Linked DNA regions of Planctomyces sp. SH-PL62. The protein of the gene in region 2 interacts with the protein of the main gene of each other region in a pairwise test. Links are inferred from orthologs where the notes say so. Each region holds a gene or a part of one and is shown on either strand. Other genes may lie near its edges.

What was found.
Region 1: the proteins of def (region 2) and VT85_RS21345 interact in binary tests that used the Escherichia coli proteins (3 or more experiments, as listed by UniProt). The link is inferred for Planctomyces sp. SH-PL62 from one-to-one orthologs.

What each region holds. Positions count from the first base shown.
Region 1 is NZ_CP011273.1:5,494,854-5,503,266, forward strand. The notes cover bases 3,440-6,218. They hold VT85_RS21345 (aspartate-semialdehyde dehydrogenase), read right to left. Parts: upstream 5,448-6,218; coding sequence 4,431-5,447; downstream 3,440-4,430. Other genes in these bases: VT85_RS21335 (glycosyltransferase family 4 protein), read right to left, coding at 3,440-3,458; truA (tRNA pseudouridine(38-40) synthase TruA), read right to left, coding at 3,455-4,222; purD (phosphoribosylamine--glycine ligase), read left to right, coding at 5,781-6,218. Outside these bases: VT85_RS21325 (hypothetical protein), read right to left, coding at 1-393; VT85_RS21330 (ArnT family glycosyltransferase), read left to right, coding at 606-2,333; more of VT85_RS21335, read right to left, coding at 2,289-3,439; more of purD, read left to right, coding at 6,219-7,292; VT85_RS21355 (hypothetical protein), read right to left, coding at 7,339-8,413.
Region 2 is NZ_CP011273.1:4,045,398-4,053,740, reverse strand. The notes cover bases 2,908-5,616. They hold def (peptide deformylase), read left to right. Parts: upstream 2,908-3,807; coding sequence 3,808-4,425; downstream 4,426-5,616. Other genes in these bases: VT85_RS15730 (metallophosphoesterase family protein), read left to right, coding at 5,454-5,616; fmt (methionyl-tRNA formyltransferase), read left to right, coding at 4,467-5,429; VT85_RS15745 (DUF4340 domain-containing protein), read left to right, coding at 2,908-3,721. In the rest of the region: VT85_RS15755 (Gldg family protein), read left to right, coding at 1-1,233; VT85_RS28575 (hypothetical protein), read left to right, coding at 1,398-1,775; more of VT85_RS15745, read left to right, coding at 1,772-2,907; more of VT85_RS15730, read left to right, coding at 5,617-6,122; pckA (phosphoenolpyruvate carboxykinase (ATP)), read left to right, coding at 6,585-8,162; hopanoid C-3 methylase HpnR, read right to left, coding at 8,193-8,343. UniProt on the Escherichia coli protein: Removes the formyl group from the N-terminal Met of newly synthesized proteins. Requires at least a dipeptide for an efficient rate of reaction. N-terminal L-methionine is a prerequisite for activity but the enzyme has broad specificity at other positions.

The DNA.
Region 1 (8,413 bases), 1.5 Mb from region 2 along the record:
CGGGGGGTCGAGGCGACGGCAGCCGCCGCGGGCCAGGTCGGCGAGCAGGGTGTCGGCGACGGCCCGCACCTCCGCGTCGAGGCGGCGGGCGTCGGCCTCGTCGAGGGACCGCCGCCGCATGACCAGCCCGTCGGGCTCGCGGACGCGCTCGATCTCGTGAATGGCGCCGTCGAGCCTCTTGACGTAGTGGCGGTCGCGGGCGTAGGCCCGCTGCCATCGACCTTCGAGGTCGAAGTGGTAGATCGGCGCGTCGCCGAAATAGAGGGAGAACGCCCCTTGTTTGAAGCCCGCGAAGACCAGCGCCCGGCCTTCCCACTGGAGACCCTCGCGCCTGGTGTAGAGGGCCCCCGTCTCCAGGAGGCAGGCCGCTTCGTTCTGCTGCGGAATCATCATGCTTCGTCCCCTGAGCCCACCGGCCGCGGACGCCCGCGCCGGGACGAGGGACGTCGAGGCTCGGCCGCGGTTCCGTTCGCGGAAGCGCTCTCGCCGGAAATCTCGCGGCGATTATACTACGATCCGGCGAGGATTGGGGACGCCGAACGGCTCTCGCGAGGAAGTTCGCCCGCGTCTCCCCCCGATCCCCGCCGCCAAGGAGGATCTCGACGATGGGGCAGGACGCTCCCGAACGCGACGCGACGACGGCGTCGCCCCCCCCGAAGGACGGCCGCCGTCCCGCCTGGATCGAGCCGCTCGCGCTCGTCGCCGTCTGCCTCGCCCTCTTCCTGGCGGGCAACGCCCGGACGGGCCTGTGGGACCGCGACGAGCCCCGCAACGCGGTCGCCGTGCACGAGATGCGAGGAAGCGGCGACTGGCTCTTCCCGACCTTCAACGGCGAGCCCCGCCATCACAAGCCGATCCTCGCCTACTGGTTCATGGGGGCCGCCACGGCGATCCTGGGCGAAGGCCCGGCCGGCATGCGGCTGCACTCGGCGCTGGCGGGGACGGGGACGTGTCTGCTCGTCTGGATGCTCGGCCGTCGCATCCTGGGCGCCCGCGCCGGGTTCCTGGCGGCGCTGATGCTGGCCGTCTCGCCGATCATGGTCGCCGAATCGAAGCTGGCGACGACCGACGCCCTGCTGACCTTCTGGCTGACGGCCTGCCAGCTCTGCCTCTGGGAGCTGGCCCGTCGCGGCTCGCGGCGGATCGCGCTGACGTTCTGGGTCTTGCTCGCGCTGGCGATGCTCACGAAGGGGCCGGTCGGCCCGGCCCTGCTCGCGGTCACGGCCGCGTTCGCCTGGTGGTGGGGCTGCCCGGTCGTCGAGGTCTGGAGGCGGTTGGAGTGGCGGCGCGGGCTGCTCGCCTTCGCCCTCCTGAGCGGCCCGTGGTACGTCCTGATGCTGGTCGCCACCCGCGGCGATTTCGTCGAGGTGGCCGTCAAGCAGCAGTTCCTCCAGCGGCTCGCGACCGGGATGGAGGAGCACGGGGCGATCCCCGGCTATTACGGCCTGATGTCGACGGCCCTGTTCTTCCCCTGGTCGTGCCTGGTGCCGATGGGGCTGCTCGCGGCCTGGCGGCGGCGGAAGGTCGATCCCAACCTGGCCTACCTCGTGGCCTGGATCGTCGGGCCGATGATCCTCCTGGAGTGCGTCCAGACGAAGCTGATCCATTACTATCTCCCGGCCTATCCCGCCTGCGCGCTGCTGGCCGCGTGGGTGGTCAAGGGGGTGGACCGCCAGGCGGTGACGCTGCGGCGATGGCCCCTGGGAAGGCTGGCGCAGGGGATGATCGCGGGGATCGGCGTGACGGCCGGGGTGGGGATGGCGGCGGCCTCCGCAATCGCCCCGGCGGGGCTCGGCCTGCCGCTGGTCGCCTGCGGCCTGGTCGTCGGCCTGGGGACGGCCGCGAGCCTGCTGCAACTCCACCGCGGGGAGACCTGGCGGGGGGCCTACGGGCTGGCCGCGACCGTGGGCCTGATGATGCTCCTGGTCTCCGGCTGGCTGATCCCCCGCGCCGAGCCGCTGCGGGTCTCGCGGATCGTCGGCGAGCGGCTGGCGGCGCTCAAGGCGGAGACCGGGCTCGACCCGTTGCTCATGCAGTATCAGGAACCGGGCGTCGTCTACGCGTACGGCCGGCCGATCGCCCTGACTCGCGAGGCGTCCACGTTGCGGGAGCGGCTGGATCGCCAGGAGGCCATGATCACGGCCGTCACGCCCGAGGAGGTCGTCGAGTTCGAGAAGAAGTTCGGCGTCGAGTTCACGAGAATCGAGGACGTGGCCGGCTTCAACGCGGCCAAGGGGAAGGCGTACCGGCTCCATCTGGCCGTCGTCCGCAAGGCGAAGGCCCCGGAGTCAACGGCCACGGGGGCGGTCGGCGAGCAGCCGCTCGTAAAGTGAGCGGAGCTGCGTCGTCATCGTCTCGTGCCGGAACTGGTCGGCGAACCGCCGTCGGCCTTCCCGGCCGAGGGCCTCGCGGAGCGCCGGGTCGGCGGCGAGCCGGATCACGGCGGCGGCCAGGCCCTCCAGGTCGCGAGGCGGCAGCAGGACGCCGGTCTCGGGCGTGACGACCTCGCGGGCCCCGTCGACGTCGTAGCTGATCGCGGGCCGACCGACCAGGAGCGACTGCGGCAGCACCCGCGCCAGCCCTTCGCGGAGGCTCGGGTGGATGACCGCGTCCGAGGCCGAGAGCAGCTCCGGGATCCGGTCGGGGGGGACCAGGCCGGTGAGGAGGAAGGCGTCGCGGATCCCTCTCGACTCCAGGTCGGCGATGAGGCGGTCGCGGAGGATGCCGTCGCCGATCCAGACGAAGCGGACGTTCGGGTTCGCGCGGAGGATCGCCGGGGCGACGGCGATCAGGTCGTCGTGCCCCTTCAGCTCGAACAGCCGGGCGACGGTCGCGAAGGCGACGTGCTCCGGGGCCAGCCCAAGCTCGCGCCGGACCTCGTCGCGGGGGCGCGGCGGGTTCAGGAAGGCGTCGGCGTCCATGCCGCTGTAGACGGTCGAGAACTGTTCGGGACGGCCCACGCCCGCCGCCAGCGCCTGCCGGGTCATGGAGTCGCACACGCTGACGATCGCGTGGCACCGCCGCGCCGCCCACCGCTCCAGCGCGATGTAGAGCCGGTTCCGCGCCGCCGACTCGAACGGCCCGAACGGCAGCCCGTGGATCGTGTGGACGACCGCCGGAACCCCCTCCTTCCAGGCCGCCGCCCGGCCGACGATCCCCGCCTTCGAGCTGTGGGTGTGGACGACGTCCGGCCTGAGCCGACGGAACGACCGCCGCAGCTCGCGATACGCCTTCCAGTCGGTCGCGGGGTTCACGGCGCGGATCAGGTTGGGCGTCAGCTCGACCTTAAGCCCCCGCTCCTCCGCACGCCGAAAGAGGTCGCCCTCCGGGCCTTCCGCCGGGCCGGTGATGAGCGTCACGTCGTCGCCGTATCGATGGTGGAGCCCCTCGACGGTGAGCAGCGTGTTCTCCTGGGCGCCGCCGAGGATCAGCCGGGTGATGACGTGGACGATCTTCATGGGCGCGAGGCCTTCTCCGGCGGGCGGTCGTAATTGACGTGGTGCAGAAACAGCCCGCGCGCGGGGGCCGTGGGCCCGGCCTCGACGCGGTTCTCGGCCCGCAGGACCTCTCCGACCCAGCCCTCGGGCCGTTTCCCCGTCCCGACCAGCGACAGGGTCCCGGCGATGGAGCGGACCATGTTGTAGAGGAAGCCGTCGGCCTCGACCTCGATGTGGACGAGGTCGCCGTGCCGGCTCGCGACCACGTCGTAGATCGTCCGCACCGAGCTGAGGCGGTTGGGCCAGTCGGTCTCGAAGCTGCGGAAGTCGTGCCGGCCCAGCAGCGCCGAGGCGGCCCGGTTCATGGCGTCGACGTCGAGCCGGTGGAAGATGTGCCAGGCGTACCGCAGCTCGAACGGGCTGGCGTACTGGCCGTTGTCGATCCGATAGCGGTAGCGCTTGGAACGGGCGTCGAGCGTCGCGTGGAAGGCCTGCGGGACCTCGGCCGCCGCCAGCACCCGGACGTCCGGCGGCAGGATCGCGTTGAGTGCCTTCAGGAAGACGTCCGGCCTGTGCCGCGCCGCGGTCAGGAAGTGGACGACCTGGCCCAGCGCGTGGACCCCGGCGTCGGTGCGACCGCTGGCGTTGGTGTTCGGCCGCTTCCCGCCGTTGAGCCGCTCGATCGCCTCGTCCAGAACCGACTGCACGGTCCGCAGCTCGGGCTGGCGCTGCCATCCGTGGAAGTCCGTGCCGTCGTAGGAAATCGTGAGCTTGATGTTGCGCATCGGGACGTGGGGTGGAGACCTTCTTTTCTCGACCGACGCCGCATGCGGCCGTCGTCGGCGACGGCTATCGTGCTGGTCATCCCTTCCCCCCTGGTCGGGTAAGGTGGCCGCAGGCCGGATGAGGGGGACCATCAAAGCGGACGTCGCTGACGGCTCTGGTGCTGGTCACCCCTTCCCCCGCGAGGGGGGAAGGGCTTCAGGGACCGGATCACGCGCGGGCCGGTTCGAGCTTCAGGAGGGCCTCGGCGATCTGGACGGCGTTGGTGGCGGCGCCCTTGCGGAGGTTGTCGCTGACGCACCAGAACAGGAGGGCGTTGGGGTTCTTGAGGTCGTTGCGGGCGCGGCCGACGAAGACGTCGTCGCGGCCCTCGGCGGCGGCGGCGAGCGGGTATTGCAGGGCGGCGGGGTCGTCGACGACGGTGAGGCCGGGGAACGCGCGCCAGAGGGCCAGGGCGGCCTCGGCGGTGATCGGGCGTTCGGTCTCGATCAGGATGGATTCGCTGTGGGAGTAGGAGACCGGGACCCGGACGCACGTCGGGCAGACGTCGATGGCGTCGTCGCCCAGGATCTTCCGGGTCTCGTTCACCATCTTCATTTCTTCCTTGGTGAACCCGTTCGGGAGGAAGTCGTCGATCTGGGGGAGGCAGTTGTTGAAGATCGGGTGGGCGAACTTGGCGGGGGCGGGGATGGCCTCGCCCCGGCCCCAGGCGCGGGTCTGGCTCTCGAACTCGTCGACCCCCTTCTGGCCGGCGCCCGAGGCCGACTGGTAGGTGCTGACGACCACGCGGAGGACCTTGAAGGCGTCGTGCAGGGGCTTCAGCGCGACGACCATCTGGATCGTCGAGCAGTTGGGGTTGGCGATGATCCCCTTGTTGCGGGCGATGTCCTGGGGGTTGACCTCGGGGACGACGAGCGGGACGTCGGGGTCCATGCGGAAGGCGCTGGAGTTGTCGACGACGACCGCGCCGGCGGCGGCGGCGATCGGGCTCCACTCGCGGGAGACGCCGGCGGGGACGCTGGAGAGGACGACGTCGACCCCCCGGAAGGCCTCCCTGGAGATCGGTCGGACCGGGTGCGACTCGCCGCGGAACGTCACCGTCTTGCCCGCGCTGCGCTCGGAGGCCAGGAACTGGATGGCGGAGACGGGGAAGTTCCGCTCCTCGAGCAGGCGGATCATCCGCTCGCCCACGGCGCCGCTGGCGCCGACGACGGCTACGTTCTTCACGGTCGAGTTCTCCGGATGTTGGGGGGCGGGTCGCGCCCCGGTTCTCGCGGCGGCGGCGGTGCGGGCCGATTCTTCTCCATCTTACGATCCCGCGGGCCGCGACGCCACGCGAAGCGGTCGGCCGGGTCGTCTCCGGGAAACGGTCCTGTGCGCGGCGGGGGGGGGATTATTAGAATGGGAGTCGAGGTTCAGACAGCGTGCCTTCGGCCAGGACGAGGACGGGTCGGCCGCCCCCGAGGCGTCCTCGCCGTCCCGCGCCGAGCGACGATCTCAAGTCGCTTGGACGCGAGCGTCGCCCGCGAGGTTCGGGCTATTCTCCGGGGAGTCGACGTCGTGAAAGTCTTGGTCATCGGCAAGGGGGGACGCGAGCACGCCTTGTGCTGGAAGCTCAAGCAGTCGCCGCGGGTCACCGCGGTCTACTGCGCCCCGGGGAACGCGGGCACGGCGATCGACGTCCAGAACGTCGCCATCGAGCCCGGCGACCAGCGCGGACTGGCGCAGTTCGTCCGCCGCGAGGGGATCGGCCTGACGGTCGTCGGCCCGGAGGAGCCGCTGGCGAAGGGCCTGGTCGACTTCTTCCAGCGCGAGGGGCTGCGGATCTTCGGCCCCCGTCGCGACGCGGCCGAGCTGGAGGGGAGCAAGGTCTTCGCCAAGGAGCTGATGCGCCAGGCCGGCATCCCGACGGCCGACTACCGGATCTTCCGGGGCGCGCCCGACGCCGAGCACTACATCCTCTCGCGCGAGGTCGCCCTGATCGTCCGCTCGCGCGGCCGGTCGATGATCCGCAACACGATCCACTGCCGCACCGCGGCCGAGACGCTGGAGGCCGTCGAGCGCATCCTCGACCCCCGCGAGATGCTCGGCCCCGGCGTCCAGGTCGAGATCGAGGACCGGGGCGTCCGCAAGTCCTACAGCACCTACGCCGAGGCCCGCGAGTACGTCCTCAACTGCCCCCTGGGCCTGGTCGTCAAGGCCGACGGCCTGGCGGCCGGCAAGGGGGTCTACGTCTGCGGGACGCTCCGCCAGGCCCTGGAGGCCATCGACCAGATCATGGTCCGCCGGCTCTACGGCCAGGCCGGCGACCGCGTGCTCATCGAGGAGCGGCTCGACGGCCGCGAGACCAGCGTCCTGGCCCTGACCGACGGACGCACCATCGTCCCCCTGGTCTCCAGCCAGGACTACAAGCGCGCCCTCGACGGCGACGAAGGGCCGAACACCGGCGGCATGGGCGCCTTCTCCCCCACCCCGATGGTCACCTCGGAGTTGATGCTGGAGGTCGAGCGCGAGATCCTCGTCCCCATCGTCCACGCCCTGAAGCGGGCCAGGAAGCCGTTCCGGGGGGTCCTCTACGCCGGGTTGATGCTCACCAACCAGGGGCCCAAGGTCCTGGAATTCAACGTCCGGTTCGGCGACCCCGAGACCCAGGTGATCCTCATGCGGCTCCAGTCCGACCTGCTCGACGCCCTGGAGGCGGTCGTCGACGAGCGGTTGGACCAGGTCGAGCTGCGGTGGGACCCCCGCCCCGCCGTGACGGTCGTGATGGCCGCCGAGGGCTATCCCGGCCCCTACGAGCGGAGCAAGTGGATCCAGAACGTTGCCGCCGCCGACCAGCTCCCCGACGTCAAGGTCTTCCACGCCGGCACCAAGATCCGGCCCGACCCCGAGGCCGGCCGCGAACCCCGGATCGTCTCCGACGGCGGCCGGGTCCTCAACGTCACCGCCCTGGGCGACGACCTGGCCAAGGCCCGCGAGCGGGCCTACCAGGCCGTGAAAACCATCCGGTTCCCGGGGGGCGTCTACCGCCGCGACATCGCCGAGGACCCCGACAAGGCCCCCGGCGCCTGACCGCGCCGAATCGAATCCCGCCCGGTCGCCGTCCGCCGAGCCGCCGTCAGACCTTCCAGAGGCCCTTCAAGGCCTTCTGAGCCTTGCCGTAGTTGAGCTTGCGGTTGAACGGCGCGGTGTCGACCTTGGGCGGGAAGGCCGCGCCCTTGACGACGTCGACGTGCTTGGCGAAGAACGCGGTGTCCGAGGGGACGTCGGGCGAGACCAGCGTCCCCTGGATGGCCGAGTTGTCGACCTCGCCCTCGAGCTTGACGTTGATGTACCCGCGCGGCAGGACTACGTTCTCCGGGGCCCCGAAGGGGAACCGCTTCGTGGTCACCTGCTGGAACTCGCCCGGGTCGTTCAGGCCGGACGGGTCGGGGTCGACCGACACCGAGACCACCGAGCTGACCACGCTGCCGGCGATCTGGGCGTTGATCCCGCCGCCGCCGTGGGCCGAGGGGAGCGACGCCCCCGCGATGTTGCTGAACGTCCGGTTGTCGATCGCCTTGGGGGCCACGCCGTTGAAGGCGCCGCCGCCCGCCGAGAAGACCGAGCCGGGCGAGACCGCCTCGGCCGTCAGGGTCTGCGTGTAGCCCGACTGGATCAGCGAGTTGACCAGGTCGGCGCCGAGCTTGAGGTTGTCGAGCGTCCGCGAGACCGTCACCTTCGAGTTCACCGCGCCCCGGTTGGCGTGCAGGTGCTGGATCCACTGCGAGTTGATGACCACGTTGTCCATGCCCCGGCCGAACGACACGTCGCGCGAGCCGCCGGGGGCGATCAGCATGACGTTGTCCGTCTCGCCGCCGATCAGGAAGTTGGTCACCTTGGGGTCCAGCGTATCCCCCGGGCTGCCGCTGAAGATGCTGGTCGCGATGGCGAAGGTGGTGAAGTTGGTGGCGGGGCCGCCGACCCGGACGTAGCCGATCTGGCCGGTCACCTCGCCCGCCTGCGACACCAGGTAGGTGCCGCCGGCCGTGGGCGTGTCGGCCGTCGCGTCGAACTGCGTCGGCGCCAGGCCGTTCGCCGTGTTGCCGTCGATCTGGTTGGCCTGGAACAGGTTGATCCGGCCGGTCACCAGGAACGTCACGCTCTGCTGGTTGACGGTCGTCGTGGTGTTGCCCTGGTTGGTCGAGGTCGAC
Region 2 (8,343 bases):
GAGACGCTGGAGCGGCCGGTGACGTTCCACCTCGTCCACGGCCGGAGCGCCCTGGCGCGTCGGCAGTTCGACCGGGTCTGGCAACTCCTGGAGTTGTACCGCGCGGCCCGTCCCGACCTCGTCCGGGTCGAGCGGCTCGACCGCTACGCCGAACTCTCGCGAGCCGACGACCTGGCCCGACGCGCCCCCGAGCTGGCGGTCATGCAAGGGGGCGGCGTCCTGATCGAGTACGGCGAGGGAGACGCCGCACGATTCGTCGGGATCAGCAATCAAGAGATGTTCGAACGCCCCCCGACCGACCCCCGAAACCCCGGCGCGGGCCGGTACGAGTCGGCCTTCAAGGGGGAAGACGCCGTGACCTCGGCGCTCATCAGGCTCCGCGAAGGGAAGACGGCGAAGGTCGCGTTCACCGTCGGCCACGGCGAATCCGGCTCCGGCCGACTCCCGACCGACGGTTCCGGGATCGACGCCTGGAAGGCGAGACTCGCCTCGAACGGATGCGAGATCGTCGAGATCAACCTTTTGGAGGCGCCCATCCCCGAGGAAGTCGAGCTGGTGATCCTCGCCGGCCCGAAGGAGCCGTTCAAGCCCCAGGAGATCGCCCGCCTGCAAGCCTACGCGGACCGGCGCAAGCCCGTCCTCGCCTGCCTTGGAAACGCAGCCCCCTCGGGGCTCGACGACTTCCTCAAGTCGTTCAACCTGGAGCTGGGCCAGGGGGAGTTGGTCGACCCCCGGCTGAACCTGAACGGGCAGCTCTCGTTCGTCTTCTGCCTGGTCGAGCCGGGGCTGAGCCATCCGGTAGTCAGGGGCCTGGGCACCGACCGCGCGGTGCTGGTCGTCAACGCCGCGCCGATCCATTTCGTGGGGACGAAGGGGGCCGCGAACGCGGACCCGGCGGCGGTGAACCCGCGCATGATCCCCACGCCGATCCTGCGCAGCGGCCCCGGATCCTGGGCCGAGAAGACGGCCGCCTCGCCGCCGACGCTCGACAAGGAGGACGAGCCCGGCCCGATCGTCGTCGCCGCCGCCGTCTCCGAGCGGCCGACCGACCCGGCGGCCTCGGGCCCGTCCGAGCCCAAACCGCGCCTGGTGCTCGTCTCCAGCATGGGGGCGGGGGACGACGCCGTCCAGGCCCTGGAACCGACCAATCTCGACCTGTTGATGAACGCCGCGAGCTGGCTGCGCGGCCGGGAGGATTCGGTGGGCGTCCCCCCAAGATCCACGCGGCGCTGACCTTGACCGTCGACCCTGGCTTGCGGTGGCGCCTGATCCTCGCCCCCACGGTCGTCTCGATGGCCGCCGTCGCCGGGCTGGGCCTCCTCGTCTACTACGTCCGCCAGGAATGAGGCGGGGAGACGCGACGCGAGGTGGGAGGCCGACCGACTCGACGGGGAATCATGAAAACACCAAGATCGACTTATCTCCTCATCGGATTCTTCCTCGGTTCGCTGCTCCTGCTCTGGGGCATGGAGCGCGCGGGTGTGCTGACGGAGGCGGAACGCGCCCGCCGTCGCGATCGCGTGCTGCCGGACCTCGTGGACCTGAAGGAGTCCGACGTCCGGCGGGTCGAGATCGATCGCGGGACGGATCGGCTGGTCTTCGAGCGTCACGGCCCCCGCGCCTGGTTGATCCGCGAACCCTACGCGGTCGACGCCGCCGCCGAGGACGTGGAAAGCCTCATCACCGCCCTGAAGGGGCTGCGGAGGTCGCCCGAGGCCGGCGCGGTCGAGGGGCCGGCGGCGAGCTTCGGCCTGGCCCCCCCGCCGCCGTCGTGAGGCTCTGGACCGACGGCGGGACGGCGTCGCCGATCGCGACCCTGGAGCTCGGCCGGACGATCCAGGACGAGCGGTTCGTCCGCGCGGGCGCGGACGCCGCCGTCGAGGTCGTGGCGAGGAAGCCTCTGGCGGCGGTGGACCGGCCGGTCGGCGAATGGCGGGAGACGGCGCTCGTGCCGGCCTCCCTGTTCCCGATCGCATCAGTTTCCATCCGCCGACCGGGAGTGGACGCGACGGTCGAGCGGGGCGAGCGAGGCTCCTGGCGGCTGACCGCGCCGGTCGAGTTCCCGGCCGACGCCGCCCGGGTCGAGCGGCTGCTCGGTCTCGTCGGCTCCCTGCGGGTCGACCCCGAGGCGGGGGGGTTCGTCGCCCAGGGGATCGAGGATTTCGCCCCTTTCGGCCTCGCCCCGCCGGCGGCGTCGATCGAGTTGAAGGCCGTTGCGACCGGTGCCGATCCCGTGGTCCTCGACATCGGCGGCTCTCCCCCGGATCACCCCGACCGGGTCTACGTCCGCAAGGCGGGGCGTGACGCCGTCGTCGCCGTCGACGGCAAATTCCTCGCCGAGATCCCAGCCGACCTGAAAGCCCTGCGGAGCCGCCGAATCGCCGCGATCAATCCGGCGGCCGTGCGTCGGATCGAGATCGACTCGCCCCTGGGCCTCTTCGGGATCGAACTCGACAAGATCGGCTGGTCCCTGACCGCCCCGGCCGCGGCCCGTGCGGATCGGGGACAGGTCGAGACGTTGCTGAAGCGGGTCGAGGAGTTGCAGGCGACCGAGTTTTTCGATCCCGCCGCCGTCCCCGATTCGGGCGTCGAAACGCCCTCGGTCCGGTTGCGGATCTGGCAGGAATCGCCGAACCTCGCCGGGGGCGCGGCCTCGACGGCGGGGGAGCCGACTTTCGCCCTGGACCTCGGCCGGCACGATCTCCTGCGAAAGGTCGTCTTTGCGAGAACGGCCGGCGACACGGCGATCCTCGCGCTCCCCGAGGCCGTCCTCTCCGCGCTCCCCTCGTCGTCGTTCGCCTTCCGCGACCTCGACCTGCCGGCGGTCTCGCCGACGAGCGTCGTGCGGCTCACGATCGTCCGTCCCGCCCGGACGACGGTCCTCGAACCGGGCGATCCGTCCGGGGCCCCCAATCGCTGGCGGATGATCGAGCCGGTCCGGGCCGAGGCCGACGCCCAGGCGGTCACGGCCGCCCTGGCCCGCCTCGCCGGCCTCCGCGCAGGGGCGTTCGTCGCGGACGCCCGGGGCGATCTCGGCCGGTTCGGCCTGACCTCTCCCTTGCTGGAAGTCGTCTGGGAGACCCGGTCGTCCGGCGAGACCCCAGGCGCAGGCCCTCAGAGTCTCCGCATCGGCGCGGCCGTCCCGGATGATCCGGGGAAGCGCTATGGGACGATGAGCGACTTCCCCGCCGTCTTCACGATCGACGCCGCGAGCCTGATCCCGTTCACGATCGAGTTCCACGAGACCCGCGTCCTCGCTTTCCGCCCCGAATCGGTTCGCCGCCTGGTTCTCCGCACCGAGACCCAGACGCATGCCTATTCGCGAAGGCGACAGCCCCAGGGGGTCCCCGCCGACTGGTCGGCGGAACCGGGAACGTCTTCGAGGGGGGTGGATCTCTCGAAGTTCAACAACCTGATCGAGGGCCTCTCCGAACTCCGCGCCGAGAGGTTCATCACGTACGAGGGGGCCTTCCCCCCCGGCCTCGGCCTGGGCTCGCCCCGGTTCACCATCGAGGTGGACTTCGGCGATGAGACGCCCCCGACGCGGCTCCGCTTCGGCGCCTCGCTCGGCGGGGTCTACGTCTGCGCCGCCACGGGCGACGGCGAATCCGGGCCCGTCTTCACGCTTCCGGCGCCGGTGTGGGAAGCCTTGCTTCAGAGCGTCGAAGGGGGCCTTCCCCCCATCCCCGCCGACTTCTTCGCCCCGATGCCGGGGGGATGATCGCGGAAGCCCTGATGATGCCGCGGGGCCGTCTGATCTATAATATTCCAGGTCTCGATTCATCCGCCCGCGTCGGAGCCCGTGTCGTGCTGCATATCGTGAAGTTCCCGCATCCCGCCCTCCGATACGCGTCCCGCCCCGTCGAGCGGATCGACGACGACCTGCGCGCCGTCGTCCGCGAGATGTTCACGCTGATGTACGAGGCTCGGGGCGTCGGCCTGGCTGCGAATCAGGTCGCGCTCCCCTTCCGCTTCTTCATCCTGAACGTCACCGCCGACCCCGAGCAGAAAGACCAGGAGTTGGTCTTCATCAATCCCGAGATCGTCAAGCGGCACTCGTGGGACGACGACGAAGAGGGCTGCCTGAGCCTCCCCGGCCTCTATTCCAAGGTTCGCCGACCCAAGAAGATCCGGGTCCGCGCGTTCAACCTCGCCGGTGAGCAGATCGAGGTCGAGGGGGACGAGCTGTTCGGCCGCGCTATCCAGCATGAGACCGACCACCTCGACGGCAAGCTGTTCATCGACTACCTCGGCCCTCTCGCCCGTCACGGCGTCAAAGGCAAGCTCCGCGAGTTCGAGTCGGAGTTCCGGCAAGCCCAGAAGGAAGGGCGTTACGCCTCGGACGAGGAGATCGTCAAGGGGCTCGACGCCGCGCCGGCCCCCTCCCCCGGCGAGCCGGCGGCGCCGGCTCCGACCGACGCCTGACCTACTCGTCGAGACGCCCCCCGGAGCGCAGGAGGCCCGCCATGGATTCGCCCATCTCGATCGTCATGCTGGGGACCGGAGACTTCGCTCTCCCTTCGTTCGAGGGCCTCGCCGACGCCGGGTTCCGCATGCTGACGCTCGTCACGCAGCCCGATCGGCCCCAGGGACGTCGGCAGGAACTGATCCCCAGCCTGGTCAAGCAGGCGGCCGAGCGCCGGGGCGTCCCCGTGTTCCAGCCCGAGCGGGTCAACGACGCCGAGGCCGTGGAGCACCTCCGGGAGCTTGCTCCCGACTTCCTCATCACCGCGGCCTACGGCCAGATCCTCTCGGCGGAGTTGCTGGGCGTGCCGTCCCAGGGCGCGCTCAACCTCCACGGTTCCATCCTCCCCGCGTACCGAGGCGCCGCGCCGGTGGCCCGGGCGATCCAGAACGGCGACCTGGAGAGCGGCGTCACCATCATCCAGATGACGCCCCGCGTCGACGCCGGCGGCATGATCGCCGTCGCCCGAACGCCGATCGAGCCTGACGAAACGGCGGGGGAGTTGGAAGACCGCCTGGCGAAGCTGGGCGTCCCCCTCCTCATCGACGCCGTCCGCGCCGTCGCGTCCGGCAGGGCCGAGATCCTGCCTCAAGACCCCGCGCTCGTCACCAAGGCCCCCAAGCTCCGCAAGGACGACGGGCTCATCGATTGGACCCGATCCGCGCGCCAGATCCACGATCTGGTCCGAGCCATGCAGCCCTGGCCGATCGCGTCGACGACCTGGACGGCGCTCCCCTGGACCCCCAAGGGGCCCGTTCGGCTGATCGTCCACAAGGTCATCCCCGTCGAAGGGAACGGCGAACCCGGCACGGTCCTCGCCGCCTCGAAGGACGGGCTCGTGGTGGCGGCCGGCGAGGGGGCGGTGCAACTCCTGGTCGTCCAGGCCCCCGGCAAACGGGCGCTGAGCGCCGCCGAGTTCCTCCGCGGCCACCATGTCCAGGTCAACGACAAGATGGGCGAATGAATCGAAGGAGGTTTCCCAGGTAAGATGCCCGAACGCACGATCGCCGTCGGAGACGTCCATGGTTGCTCCAGGGCGCTGCACGCCCTGATCGCCGCCATCCAGCCGACCGTGGACGACGTGGTCGTCACGCTGGGTGATTACGTCAACCGAGGCCCGGACTCGCGAGGCGTCCTCGACGCCCTGGCCGAGCTGAGAGGTCGCTGTCGCCTCGTCCCGCTCCTCGGCAACCACGACGAGATGCTGCTGCGCGCCCACGCCGGGCTCCCCGCCGCCGCGACGAACGCCGGCGGGAACGGCCGACCCGCTCGCCCCGATCGGGACTGGGGCCGTGAGCTGCCGAGGCTCAGTTCGGCAAATCTCGCCTTTCTCAAGGCGTGCGTCGGCTTCCATGAAACGGATCGCCACCTCTTCGTCCACGCCTCATACGACCCCTCGCAGCCGCTGGACCGGCAACCGGCGTCGATCTTGCGCTGGCACTCGTTGCGGGACGGCGTACCGCGCCGACACGAATCCGGGAAGACCGCCGTCGTCGGCCACACCTCGCAGAAGAACGGCAAGATCCTCGACCTCGGCCACATCGTCTGCATCGACACCTACTGCCACGGCGGCGGCTGGCTGACGGCGCTCGACGTCGATTCGGGGCAAGTCTGGCAGGCCGACCGCGACGGCCGCGTCCGAAGAAGCTCGCGCTGATCGGCGAACCGCCCCCCGACGCCCGCTCGACATCCCGATTTCCCTGATTGAGTCGCTCCATCTCCGCGGATTGACGCACTGTCATCGTGAGGGGGTGCGTCCTCGTCGATCATGCCGCCGCCGCTCGCACTCGAATCACGCGATACGGAGTATCTAAGAGCCAACACGAAACCGCCGAACAAAGCCAATTTCTTGCACGCTATTTATGGCATAATATATCACCCAGCCATACTTTGCGTCATCTGGCTTCGATTTCGGGGGAGGGCGAACGAACCCAAAATTGGGGAGGGCGAGCCGAGGAGACGTGCGCGGGGCGTGAAGCGACAGGTCCCGAGATCGAGGGCCGAGGTGGTCCTCGATCTCCCTGGCGTCTTGGTCCGCCCGCTCGAGGGGCGGTATGATGAAGAATCAAGGATCGCTTACCTACTGAAGCTGAAGCCACTGTGGATTGGAAGTATCGACATGTTGAACGGTATTGAGAACACCGTCGTCAAAACCCATGGGCTGGACGAACTGGGCATCGCACGGGAGGCCCCCACGCACTGGAATCCGCCCGCCCCCGTCCTCTATGAGCACGCCGTCCGTCGCGGGGAGGGCCTCATCGCCGAGGGGGGCCCCCTCGCCGTCGACACCGGCGTCCACACGGGGCGGTCGCCGCACGACAAGTTCCTGGTCGACGAGCCGTGCAGCCGCGATCGGATCTGGTGGGGCGAATACAACCAGCCGATGTCCGAGGCGGCCTTCGACCGCATCTGGGAGCGTCAGCGGGCCTACCTGGCCGACAAGGAGCTGTTCGTCCAGGACTGCTACGGCGGCGCCGACCCGAGGTTCCGGCTCCCCGTCCGAATCGTCACCCAGTACGCCTGGCACAGCCTTTTCGTCCGGGACCTGCTGATCCGGGAGTCCGACGAGGCGGCCCTCCGCGACTTCCGGCCCGAGTTCACGATCGTCGACACCCCCGATTTCGAGGCCGACCCCGCGACCGACGGCACCCCGTCCGGGACCTTCATCCTCATCAACCTTGCGAGGAAGCTGGTCCTGATCGGCGGCACCGAGTACGCGGGCGAGATCAAGAAGTCGGTCTTCTCGATCCTGAATTACCTGCTCCCCCTGCGCGGGGTGCTCGGGATGCACTGCTCGGCCAATTACGGCGAGGATCGCGACGACGTGGCCCTGTTCTTCGGGCTCTCCGGCACGGGGAAGACCACCCTTTCGACCTCGCCGGACCGCACCCTGATCGGCGACGACGAGCACGGCTGGGGCGACGACGGCGTCTTCAACTTCGAGGGGGGCTGCTACGCCAAGGCCATCCGGGTCCGCGAGGAGACCGAGCCGGAAATCTTCGCCACCACCCGGCGCTTCGGGACGATCCTCGAGAACGTGGTGATCGACCCGAAGACCCGTCGGCTGGACCTCGACAGCGCGGCGCTGACGGAGAACACCCGCGCGGGCTACCCGATCACCCATCTCCCCCGCGCCGATACGCGAGGGGTCGCCGGCCATCCCCGGCAGATCTTCTTCCTGACCTACGACGCGTTCGGCGTGCTTCCGCCGATCGCGAAGCTCACCGCGGAGCAGGCGATGTTCCACTACCTCGCGGGCTACACCTCGAAGGTCGCCGGCACGGAGACGGGCGTCACCGAGCCGCAACTGGTCTTCAGCCCCTGCTTCGGCGGGCCCTTCCTCCCCCTGCGTCCCCGCGAGTATGCCGAACTGCTGGGCCGGAAGATCGATCGACACGAAGTTCGCTGCTGGCTCGTGAACACGGGGATCAACGGCGGGCCGTACGGGATCGGCAAGCGGATCGCCATGCCCGTCACCCGGTCGCTGATCCAGGCCGCCCTCTCCGGCGAACTCGACGACGTGCCCGCCAGGACGGACGACTCCTTCCACATCAGCCGGCTGGCCTCATGCCCCGGCCTTGCGGCCGAGGTCCTCGATCCACGCGCTTCCTGGTCCGACCCCGAGGCCTACGACCGCAAGGCGGCCGAGTTGGCCGCCCGATTTCGGGAGAACCACGACAGGACCCGGCAGGCCTGACCGGCCGGTCTAGCCCTCGCGGCCGTCGGCTCAGGTCGAAGGCTTGCCTCCAAGCCGGGTCTGATCGACGAACGCCTCGGTCTCGGCGTCGATCGTGCGGCCGCGGCGGCCCGGCGACGGGTGGATGTACAGCGTGTGCGGGTCCACGACCTCGCGATGAGCCGGCGGGGGGGACATCGGG